Aquibium oceanicum: one gene and its partner. The protein of the gene in region 2 interacts with the protein of the main gene of each other region in a pairwise test. Links are inferred from orthologs where the notes say so. Each region holds a gene or a part of one and is shown on either strand. Other genes may lie near its edges.

The links.
Region 1: the proteins of leuS (region 2) and ligA interact in binary tests that used the Escherichia coli proteins (3 or more experiments, as listed by UniProt). The link is inferred for Aquibium oceanicum from one-to-one orthologs.

The regions. Positions count from the first base shown.
Region 1 is NZ_CP018171.1:3,339,364-3,342,420, reverse strand. The notes cover bases 113-3,057. They hold ligA (NAD-dependent DNA ligase LigA), read left to right. Parts: upstream 113-480; coding sequence 481-2,634; downstream 2,635-3,057. Other genes in these bases: BSQ44_RS16360 (aminopeptidase P family protein), read right to left, coding at 2,978-3,057; BSQ44_RS16365 (hypothetical protein), read left to right, coding at 2,721-2,930. UniProt on the Escherichia coli protein: DNA ligase that catalyzes the formation of phosphodiester linkages between 5'-phosphoryl and 3'-hydroxyl groups in double-stranded DNA using NAD as a coenzyme and as the energy source for the reaction.
Region 2 is NZ_CP018171.1:274,040-282,197, forward strand. The notes cover bases 2,396-5,563. They hold leuS (leucine--tRNA ligase), read left to right. Parts: upstream 2,396-2,723; coding sequence 2,724-5,363; downstream 5,364-5,563. Other genes in these bases: BSQ44_RS01345 (YggS family pyridoxal phosphate-dependent enzyme), read right to left, coding at 2,396-2,603; BSQ44_RS01355 (LPS assembly lipoprotein LptE), read left to right, coding at 5,350-5,563. Outside these bases: BSQ44_RS01330 (GNAT family N-acetyltransferase), read right to left, coding at 1-44; BSQ44_RS01335 (haloalkane dehalogenase), read right to left, coding at 72-965; BSQ44_RS01340 (AAA family ATPase), read right to left, coding at 1,022-1,861; more of BSQ44_RS01345, read right to left, coding at 1,941-2,395; more of BSQ44_RS01355, read left to right, coding at 5,564-5,922; BSQ44_RS01360 (1-acyl-sn-glycerol-3-phosphate acyltransferase), read left to right, coding at 6,020-6,943; BSQ44_RS01365 (2-keto-4-pentenoate hydratase), read right to left, coding at 6,954-7,766; fsa (fructose-6-phosphate aldolase), read right to left, coding at 7,773-8,158.

The sequences.
Region 1 (3,057 bases), 3.1 Mb from region 2 along the record:
TTTCGACGGTCCGCTGGCCTGGCCGGAAAAAACCCATGGATGTCATCCACTTGCCGTGCCCGGTACGTCCAGCCGAACGGAAGTTTATCCACGGGACCAGCGGGGCTCGTATCCTTGTGGACGCAGCTTGCCGGCGGGAACGGGACGTACGACCGGACGGCCCAGGCAAGTGTGGCGCCGGACGGGACCCGCGAACGGTGGCGGGGACTTTCCGGCCTCGGTTCGGACTGTGCGCCGTCTTCCGAAGGGGAGTCGGCCGGAAAGGATCGAGGGAAAACGCCGGCGGCGCATGGCAGCGCGTCGAGTATTTTTCAACAGAGGACGCAACGCCATGCGCCGTTTCCCTCGGGCACCCCGGCCGGCCACGGCGCGGGAACGCGAAAGCATGTCCGGATGGCAGGATGGCTGTCGTCGCCACTTGAACCGCCGCCACGTGGCTGGGCATAGTCCAGCGCCAATTTGCAGATCCGGAACCCTCGCATGACCACGCCCGCCAAGCCGATCGACACCCTGACGCAGGAGGAAGCAGCGGCCGAACTGGAGCGCCTGGCCGGCGAGATCGCCCGGCACGACCGGCTCTACCACCAGAAGGACGCGCCGGAGATTTCCGACGCCGACTACGACGCGCTGCGCCAGCGCAACGCCGAGATCGAGGCGCTTTTTCCCGAACTGATGCGCGAGGATTCGCCTTCGAAGGCGGTGGGTGCCGCTCCGTCGACAACTTTTGCGCCGGTTCGGCACGAAAAGCCGATGCTGTCGCTCGACAACGTGTTCTCCGACGAGGACGTGGTCGATTTCGTCGCTTCGGTGCGGCGCTTCCTCGCGCTTTCAGAAGGCGAGCTGGTCTTCACCGCCGAGCCCAAGATCGACGGCCTGTCGATGTCGCTGCGCTACGAGAAGGGCAGGCTGGTGACGGCCGCGACTCGCGGCGACGGTACGACGGGCGAGAACGTCACCGCAAACATTCGCACCATCGACGAGATCCCGAACGATCTCCCGTCTGATGCGCCGGACCTGATCGAGGTACGCGGCGAGGTTTACATGCGCCGCGACGACTTCTTCGCGCTCAACCAGCGCATGGCCGAAACCGGCCAGGTCTTTGCCAATCCGCGCAATTCGGCCGCCGGCAGTCTCAGGCAGAAGAACCCGGAGGTGACGAAGTCGCGGCCGCTGAAGTTCTTCGCCTATGCCTGGGGCGAAACCTCCGCACCACTGGCCAAGACCCAGTACGATGCCGTGCAGCGCCTCTCGGACTGGGGCTTCGTGGTCAACGACCTGATGCTGCGGTGCGCTTCGCTGGAGGAGATGCTGGCTCAGTATCGCAGGATCGAGGCGATGCGCGCGACGCTGCCCTACGACATCGACGGCGTCGTCTACAAGGTCGACCGCCTCGACCTCCAGGAACGCCTCGGCTTCCGCTCGCGCTCGCCGCGCTGGGCGACCGCGCACAAATTCCCGGCCGAGAAGGCGACGACGGTGCTGGAAAAGATCGACATCCAGGTCGGCCGTACCGGGGCAATGACGCCGGTGGCGCGGCTGAAGCCGGTGACGGTCGGCGGCGTGGTGGTGACCAACGCCACGCTGCACAACGAGGACTACATCCGCGGCGTCGGCAATGACGGCCAGCCGATCCGCGAGGGCAGGGACATCCGCGAGGGCGACACGGTCATCGTGCAGCGCGCGGGCGACGTCATCCCGCAGATCCTCGATATCGTTCCGGAGATGCGCCCGGCTGACGCGAAGCCCTATTCGTTTCCGCACAAGTGCCCGGTCTGCGGCAGCCATGCCGTGCGCGAGGAGGGCGAGGCGGCGTGGCGCTGCACCGGCGGGCTGATCTGCGCCGCGCAGGCGATGGAGCGCATCCGCCATTTCGTCTCGCGCAATGCCATGGACATCGAGGGCCTGGGCGAAAAGCAGATCGAGTTCTTCTTCAATCATCCCGACGAATCGCTGCGCATCCGCGAGCCGGCCGACATCTTTTCGCTGAAGGACCGGCAGGGGCGGTCGCTGACGAAACTCGAGAACATCGAGGGCTTCGGCGAGGTCTCCGTGCGAAAGCTCTTCGCGGCAATCGACGAGCGCCGCCGGGTGCAGCTGTCGCGCTTCCTCTTCGCGCTCGGCATAAGGCACATCGGCGAGACAAACGCCAAGCGCCTGGCGCGGCACTTCCTATCCTTCGAAAAGCTGCGCGAGGCGGCCGAGACCGCCAAGATGCCGGAAGGCAAGGGCGACCCCGGCAACGAGGAATGGCGCGAGATCGTCGGCGTCAACGGCATCGGCTCGGTGGTGGCCGAGGCGCTGGTGGATTTCTTCGCCGAAGGACACAACCGCGACGCCGTCGACGCCCTGCTCGAGGCGGATGTGACGCCGGAGGACGAGGAGCCCGTCGGCGAAATCTCCTCGCCCGTCGCCGGCAAGACCATCGTCTTCACCGGATCGCTGGAGCGCATGTCGCGCGACGAGGCCAAGGCCATGGCCGAGCGCCTCGGCGCTAAGGTCGCTGGCTCGGTATCGAAGAAAACCGACCTCGTCGTCGCCGGCCCCGGCGCCGGCTCGAAGCTGAAGCAGGCGACGGACCTCGGCATCGAGGTGATCGACGAGGACGCCTGGTTCGAGCGGGTGGGGGCAGGGTGAGGGTTGACGGCCGGAACCGGACGAGAAAAGGGGCGTTGCTTTCGTGTGCGAACGAGAGGAGCAATCCTGTGAGAACGAGAACCTTCATGGCTGGCGTCGTCGGGCTGATGGTCAATGCCGTGCTCTTCGGAACCGGCGCCGTCATCGTGCTTTCCGTGCCCGAACTGCGCGAACACGCCGCCTACCTCATCGCGGCCGTCGTCCTGGCGAGCCTTGTGGCGACTCCCCTGATCGCCTGGAAGATCGCCCCGCGAATGCGACTACGATACTGGCGAGAGCGCGAAAACGCGGCCTGATCCGCGACAGGTCAATCCAGCGCATCAAACTGCGGCCGGGTAGACGTTCAGAGCGGTCGCGCGGTCGCTTCCAGCCAGGTGCGGTCTTCCTCATCGAGCATCGGGCCGATCTCCGCCAGAACACGGG
Region 2 (8,158 bases):
GCTTCGTCCTTCTGCGTCGGCACCCTCAGTTCCATGCCTTCCATGGCTTCTTCCTTCCGTCGATCGATGCCTCAGCCTTCGAACGAATCCAGCGCCGCTTTAGCCACCTCGTCGCCCCACTCCTGCACGAAGTGCCCGGCATCCTTAAGCACCAGCGGCTCGGGACAGTTCCGGATCACCTTGCGCATCGCTTCCATCACCGGAACGCCGAGCACCGGATCCTGCGCGCCGATCGCCATGAAGCTCCTGCCGCCCCAGTCCTCGCGCCAGAACCGCGCCGCCTCCCGCGAGGTATCGGCGCCTTCCATGCCTGGATCGGTCATCACCATCGCCGGAAAGCGCCGCACGCCGGCCTTGTAGGTCACGTCCGGGAACGGCGCGTCATAGGCGGCCGCCTCGGCTTCCGTCAGGTGCGGGCACGACCGCTTCATCAGCTTGCCGACCGCGAGATCCGGGTTCGCGGCGACATAGTCGCGCCACTGGACGAAGCCTTCGCTCGGCGCAGCACCGGTCGCGAGCGCCGTGTTCATGACGATCAGCCTGGAAAACCGCTCCGGCATCTCCATCGGCAGAGTCAGGCCAAGCAGGCCGCCCCAATCCTGCACGACCAGCGTGACGTTTGTCAGGTCCAGCCGCTCGATGAAGGCCAGCAGCATGCGCCGGTGGAAGTGGAACCCGTAGGTCGCGTCCTCCTCCGGCTTGTCGGAGCGGCCGAAGCCGGCGAAGTCCGGCGCCACCACGCGCCCGCCGGCCGCTGTGAAGACCGGGATCATCCTGCGATAGAGATAGGACCATGTCGGCTCGCCGTGCAGGCAGAGGAACGTGTGCCGGACATCGCGCGGACCCTCGTCGAGATAGTGGATTCGAAGTCCGTCAATGTCGGTCAGCCCCTCCGCATAATGGGGCGCGAAGGGAAAGCCGGGCAGGTTCTCGAACCGCTCCTCAGGTGTTCTCAGAATGGCCATGCGGGTTCCTCCTCCCCGGTTCGCGGCGTTTTCGCCGCAACGGTCTCGGCCTCGGGCTATCCCTGCCGTCGCGCCATGAAGGCCAGCCGCTCGAACAGGTGCACATCCTGCTCGTTCTTCAACAGTGCGCCATGCAGCCTCGGCAGCGCGTTCTTCGCATCACCGCGCAGGTCGGCCGGATCGACGTCGTCAGAGACGAGCAGACGGATCCAGTCCAGCGCCTCCGAGGTCGACGGCTTCTTCTTCAGCCCCGGCACGTCGCGCACTTCGTAGAACTGCGTCAGCGCCGCACGCACGAGGGTCTGCTTGATGCCCGGATAGTGCACGTCGACGATGCGCTGCAGCGTCTCCATCTCGGGGAAGCGGATGTAGTGGAAGAAGCAGCGGCGCAGGAAGGCGTCGGGCAGCTCCTTCTCGTTGTTGGAGGTGATGATGACGATCGGTCGCTGCGCCGCCTTCACCGTCTCGCCGGTCTCGTAGACGTAGAACTCCATGCGGTCGAGTTCCTGCAGCAAATCGTTCGGGAACTCGATGTCGGCCTTGTCGATCTCGTCGATCAAAAGCACGACCTTCTTACCGGCCGCGAAGGCCTCCCAAAGCTTGCCGCGCTTGATGTAGTTCCGGATGTCGTTGAAGCGATCGTCGCCGAGCTGGCTGTCGCGCAGCCGCGACACGGCATCGTATTCGTAGAGCCCCTGCTGTGCCTTGGTGGTGGATTTCACGTGCCACTCGATCAGGTCGAGGTCCAGCGCGGCGGCGACCTGCCGGGCGAGTTCGGTCTTGCCCGTCCCCGGCTCGCCCTTGACCAGCAGCGGCCGCTCCAGCGCGATCGCCGCATTCACCGCCACCATCAGATCCCGGTCGGCGATATAGGCCGACGTGCCTTCGAAACGCATGCGCAGATTTCCCGGATGATTGTTCAAACTTGTCGCGAACCCTAGGGAGTGACACAAGCAGGCGCAAGCCGCGAGTGCCTCACCGGCTGCCGAAGATGGCCGAGCCGACGCGCACACTGGTGGCGCCGAAGGCGATCGCGGTCTCGTAGTCGCCGGACATGCCCATCGAGAGTTTTTCCACCCCTGCCTCGCGCGAGAGCTTTTCGAGAAGCGCGAAATGCGGGCCGGGATTTTCCTCGAAGGGCGGGATCGCCATCAGGCCTTCGATGGCGAGGCCATGCAAGTCCCGGCAGCGCTCCACGAAGGCGACCGCCTCGCGCGGGTCGATCCCGGCCTTCTGCTCCTCAAGCCCGGTGTTCACCTGCACGTAGATGCGCGGGAACTTCTCCTGCTTCCTCATCTCCTTGGCCAGTTCGGCGGCGATTTTCTCCCGGTCGACGGTCTCGATGACGTCGAACAGCGCCACGGCCTCCCTGGCCTTGTTGGATTGCAGCGGCCCGATCAGGTGCAGCTCGATGTCCGGGAACCCTTCCATCAGTGCCGGCCACTTACCCTGCGCCTCCTGGACACGGTTCTCGCCGAAGACCCGCTGGCCGGCCTCGATCACCGGCCGGATCGCGTCCGCATCGAAGGTCTTCGAGACGGCGACCAGCGTCACCGCGCCAGGCTCGCGCCCGGCCTCCTTCGCGGCGCTGGCGATGCGTCGCCTGACCTCCTGGAGCCTGTCGACCGCGCTCTCCATCTTCATGTCTCCGACTGCAATTCGACCGGCAGGCGCGCTGCCCGGAGTTGACGCTCCCGGCAATCCGTGGTGAAGGTCCGCCCGGCATTTTCCGGCACCTTATCGAGCGAATTCACGGTCATGGCAACCGAACGATACAATCCCCGCGTGGCGGAGCCGCGCTGGCGGAAGGCCTGGGACGAGGCCGGGCTCTTCCGGACAAGGAACGACGATCCGGGTCCGAAGTACTACGTGCTGGAGATGTTCCCCTATCCGTCAGGGCGCATCCACATGGGCCACGTGCGCAACTACACCATGGGCGACGTTGTGGCGCGTTACAAGCGGGCCATGGGCTGCAACGTCCTGCACCCGATGGGCTGGGACGCGTTCGGGCTGCCGGCCGAGAACGCCGCGCGCGACAACAAGGTCAATCCGCGCGACTGGACCTATGCCAACATCGAGACGATGAAGGGCCAGCTAAAGACCATGGGCCTGTCGCTCGACTGGGACCGCGAGTTCGCGACCTGCGACCCGAGCTACTACAGGCACCAGCAGAAGATGTTCCTCGACTTCTGGAAGGCCGGGCTGGTGGAGCGCAAGTCGGCCAAGGTCAACTGGGACCCGGTCGACATGACGGTGCTCGCCAACGAGCAGGTGATCGACGGGCGCGGCTGGCGCTCCGGCGCGCCGGTCGAGCAGCGCGACCTGACGCAGTGGTTCTTCAAGATCACGAAGATGAGCCAGGAGCTGCTCGACAGCCTGGACACGCTCGAGCGCTGGCCCGACAAGGTCAAGCTGATGCAGGCGAACTGGATCGGCCGCTCAGAGGGTCTCCTGATCCGCTGGCCGCTGGCCACGGACACCGCGCCTGAGGGCGAGACCGAACTCGAGGTCTACACGACCCGTCCCGACACCATCTTCGGCGCCTCCTTCATGGCGGTCGCGGCCGACCATCCGCTGGCGCGGAAGGCGGCGGAAGGCAATCCCGAACTCGCCGCCTTCATCGACGAGATCCGCCACATGGGTACCTCGGCAGCCGCGCTCGAAACGGCCGAGAAGAAGGGCTTCGACACCGGCGTCCGCGTGGTCCATCCCTTCGACGAGAACTGGACGCTGCCGGTCTACGTGGCGAACTTCGTCCTGATGGAATACGGAACGGGCGCCATCTTCGGCTGCCCCTCGGGCGACCAGCGCGACCTCGACTTCGCCAACCGCTACGGCCTGCCGGTCGTGCCCGTGGTGATGCCGGAGGACGCCGACAAGGCCAGTTTCCAGATCATCGACGAGGCCTATGTCGACGACGGCGTGATGATCAATTCGCGCTTTCTCGACGGCATGAAGGCGAAGCAGGCCTTCGACGAAGTGGCCGGACGCCTGGAGGCGGTGACGATCGGCAACCGCCCGGTAGCGGAGCGCAAGGTGCAGTTCCGCCTACGCGATTGGCTGATCTCGCGCCAGCGCTACTGGGGCTGCCCGATCCCGGTCATCCACTGCGAAAAGTGCGGTTCACTGCCGGTCCCCGACGACCAGTTGCCCGTCGAGTTGCCCGGCGACGTCACCTTCGACCGGCCCGGCAACCCGCTCGACCATCATCCGAAGTGGAAGCACGTCGCCTGTCCGCAATGCGGCGGGGATGCGCGCCGCGACACCGACACGATGGACACTTTCGTCGACTCGTCCTGGTATTTCGCGCGCTTCACCGATCCGTGGAACGAGGCGGCGCCGACGACGCTGGAGTATGTCGACGGACCGAACGGCTGGCTGCCGGTCAACCAGTACATCGGCGGCATCGAGCACGCGATCCTGCACCTGCTCTATTCGCGCTTCTTCGCCCGCGCCATGAAGGCGACGGGACACCTGGACACGGTCGAGGAACCCTTCGAGGGCCTGTTCACGCAGGGCATGGTGGTCCACGAGACCTATCGGCGCGGCTCCGGTCCGAACGGCAGCTACGTAACGCCGGCCGAGGTGAAGGTCGAGGAGATCGACGGGCAGCGCCGCGCCGTGCTGATGACGACCGGCGAGGAACTCGCCATCGGCCCGATCGAGAAGATGTCGAAGTCGAAGAAGAACGTGGTCGACCCCGACGACATCATCGCGAGCTACGGCGCAGACACGGCGCGCTGGTTCATGCTGTCGGATTCGCCGCCCGACCGCGACGTGATCTGGACGGAATCGGGCGTGGAAGGCGCGCACCGCTTCGTCCAGCGCGTCTGGCGCCTCGTCTCGGAAGCAGCTCCCGTGCTGAAGGACGCGACCCCGGCGGCGGGAACCGAGGCGGATGCGCTCGAGGTCTCGCGTGCCGCCCACAAGACGGTCAAGGCCGTGAGCGAGGAGATCGAGCGGCTCGGCTTCAACAAGGCGGTCGCCCGCATCTACGAACTGGTCAACACGCTGTCTCCGCAACTGGCGAAGGCAGGCGAACCCGACGCGGCGACCAAGGGCGCTCTGCGTCAGGCGGTGGAGATGCTGGTGTTGATGATCTCGCCGATGATGCCCCACCTGGCGGAAGAATGCTGGGCCGCCATCGGCGGCCGCGGCATGGCGGCCGAGCAGGGCTGGCCCGCATACGATCCCGCGCTGGTCGTGGACGACCAGATCGCGCTTCCCGTACAGATCAACGGCAAGAGGCGCGGCGATTTGACAATTGCGCGCGACGCGGATCAAGTTGCCGTCGAATCGGCGGTGCTCGAACTCGATTTCGTCCGTAAGGCGCTCGAAGGACGGTCTCCGCGCAAGGTGATCGTCGTGCCGCAGAGGATCGTCAATGTCGTGGTCTGACCGGGTTCACCGACGCCTTTCCTGGTTCTCCCGTGCCGGTGCCATGGCCGTGCTCGGAGCAATGGCGCTTTTGGTGGGCGGCTGTACCGTGCAGCCGCTCTACGGCAACGTCTCCTCCGTGACGCCGGGTGTCGCGGACGCGCGCATCGCGTCGATCTATATCGCGGAGGTCGACACCCGCGACGCGCAGGAGGTGCGCAACCATCTGATCTTCCTGCTCAACGGCGGCGCCGGCCAGCCGGATAATCCCCAGTACCGCATGATCCTGAAGGTTACGAAGAGATCCGCCTCCACGGTGACGCTCCAGTCGGCCTCCGGCGACAATGAACCGACCGCCGGTTCGGTCCGGCTGATCGGTCGCTACCGCCTCAAGGACACCGAGACTGACAAGACCGTCATCGAGGGCGAGCGCAGCGCCACCGCGTTCTTCGACCGGCCACGGCAGCTCTTCGCAGAGAGCCGCGCAAAGCGGGACGCGGTTGACCGCGCGGCGCGCGAAGTAGCCGAGTTCATCCGTCTGGATATGATGATGGAGTTGAAGCGAGCACAGGCGCAATAGCTTTCGGGAACCCGCGCTGGTGCTGAAAGTTAAGGCATGGACGTCATTCTTGCGTCATAGTATTCGGCCAGACAGGGGCCGATCGGAGTCGATGACCATGGACCTGCAGACGTCGCCATCCTCCATTGCGAGGCTGCTGGGTGGCCGGGCCTTCTACGGGAGCACCGTCGACATCGATTCCCACATCATCGACCAGCTGATCCACGAACGGTCCCTGAAGATTTCGCGGCACCCGCTCTGGCCGCTGATGCGGCCAGTTCTGCTGCGCATGTTCCACTATGACGAGGCCGTGCGCATGGCGGACGCCATCGCGCCGCTGAGCGGGTGGGACGCACTCCAGCACCTGAGTTCGCTGCTGTCGCTCGACATCAAGGTGTCGGGGGTGGAAAACCTGCCGGAGACGGGCGGCTTCATCCTGGCGCCGAACCACCCCACCGGCATCGCCGACGGCATCGCTGTGTTTGACATCCTGAAGGACCGTCGGCGCGACCTCACCATCTTCGCCAACCGCGATGCCCTGCGTGTGGCGGCAGGCTTTCGCGATCTGATCATCCCGGTCGAATGGCGCCCGGGCGAAAAGTCCCATTCCAAGAGCCGCGATACGCTGGAGATGACTGCCCGCGCCTTCTCGCAGGAGCGGGCGGTGGTGCTCTTTCCGTCAGGCCGCATCGCGTTCTGGAACGAAGGCAGCCTCACAGAGCGGCCCTGGCAGACCTCGGCGGTGGCGCTCGCCCGCCGCTACGGCGTGCCGATCTTGCCGGCGCATATCTCCGCGCGCAATTCGGGGCTGTTCTACTTCCTGGCCAAGCACTCGACGGAATTGCGCGACATGACGCTGTTCCACGAACTTCTGAACAAGAAGCGCTTCAGCTTCACGATCACCGTCGGCAGACCTATCGAGGCCGCGCGGCTGGTCGGCGATCCGGTCGACGTCACGGCCATGCTGCAGAAGCATACGGTCGAGGCGCTGAAGGCCGACCCGCAGGCGCAGTTCGAGCCCGCCCTCGCGACGTCCGCCTGACGTTCCCGGGTCAGGAAATCGCGGCCGTCAATCCTTCAAGCGGCAAACCACCCGACACGCTGGTTGACCATTGCTGTCCCGCGAACACGGGGAAGGCGCGCGTCAAGGTTCCCGTCGTGACGATCTCGCCAGCGCGAAGCGGCGGATTGTGCGCGTCGCGGTCGAGCACCTTCGCCAGATGCATCAGCGCCTGGACCGGTCCGTCGAGCACGTTCGAGCCGCTACCGGTATCCATCACCGCGCCGTCGCAGGAGAGTTCGAGTTCCACCGCGGCGAGCCGGGCCGCCAGACCCGGCCTGTCTGCCGGCGCGATCTCCAGCTTCGGCCCGATGTGAAGCCCGCCGTGCAGGCCGCCGTCGGCGATGCAGTCGGAGGGGGCGAAGCGCCAGCCGGGGAAGATCGACTGCACGATCTCGAAGCCAAGCGCCACCCAGTCGATGGAGGCCTCGACCTCTTCCAGGCTCATGTCGGCCGTCAGGTCGCGCCCGATCCCGAGCACGATTTCCGGCTCGATGCGCGGCTCGGGCAGGTGCGAGGCGCGGATGGTGCCGCCCGACGGAATCTCGCGGAACACCGTGTCGTAGACGTCGCCCCAGATCGGCTCGAAGACCTGGTACTCGGCCCAGATGTTGCGGTTGGTGAAGCCGATCTTTCGCCCGATCGGCCTTTCGCCGCGTGCCGAGCGGAGCCGTCGCAGTTCGGCCGTGACCGCATAGGCGGCATGGTTGTCGAAGCCGGCGATCCGCCCGGAGAAGGGCTCGACCTGGCGGCCTTCATCCAGCGCGGCAAGAACCTCCACCGCGATCTCACCGGCGCCGGCCATCGTGCCTCAGCCGATCTTCTGGCCGGTCTTGGCCCAGTCCGCCAGGAAGGCGTCGAGGCCCTTGTCGGTCAGCGGATGCTTGACCAGCGCCTTGAGCGTGGCCGGCGGGGCGGTCACCACGTCGGAGCCGATCATGGCGGCCTGCTTCACGTGGTTCACGGTGCGTGCCGACGCGGCGAGGATCTCGGTGGGGAAATCGTAATTGTCGTAGATGGTGCGAATCTCTGCGATCAGCTCCATGCCGTCGAGACCGATATCATCCAGCCGGCCGATGAAGGGCGAAATGAAGCTCGCGCCGGCCTTGGCGGCGAGCAGTGCCTGGTTGGCCGAGAAGCACAGGGTGACGTTGACCATTCGCCCGTCCGAGCGGATCGCCTTGCAGGCGCGCAGGC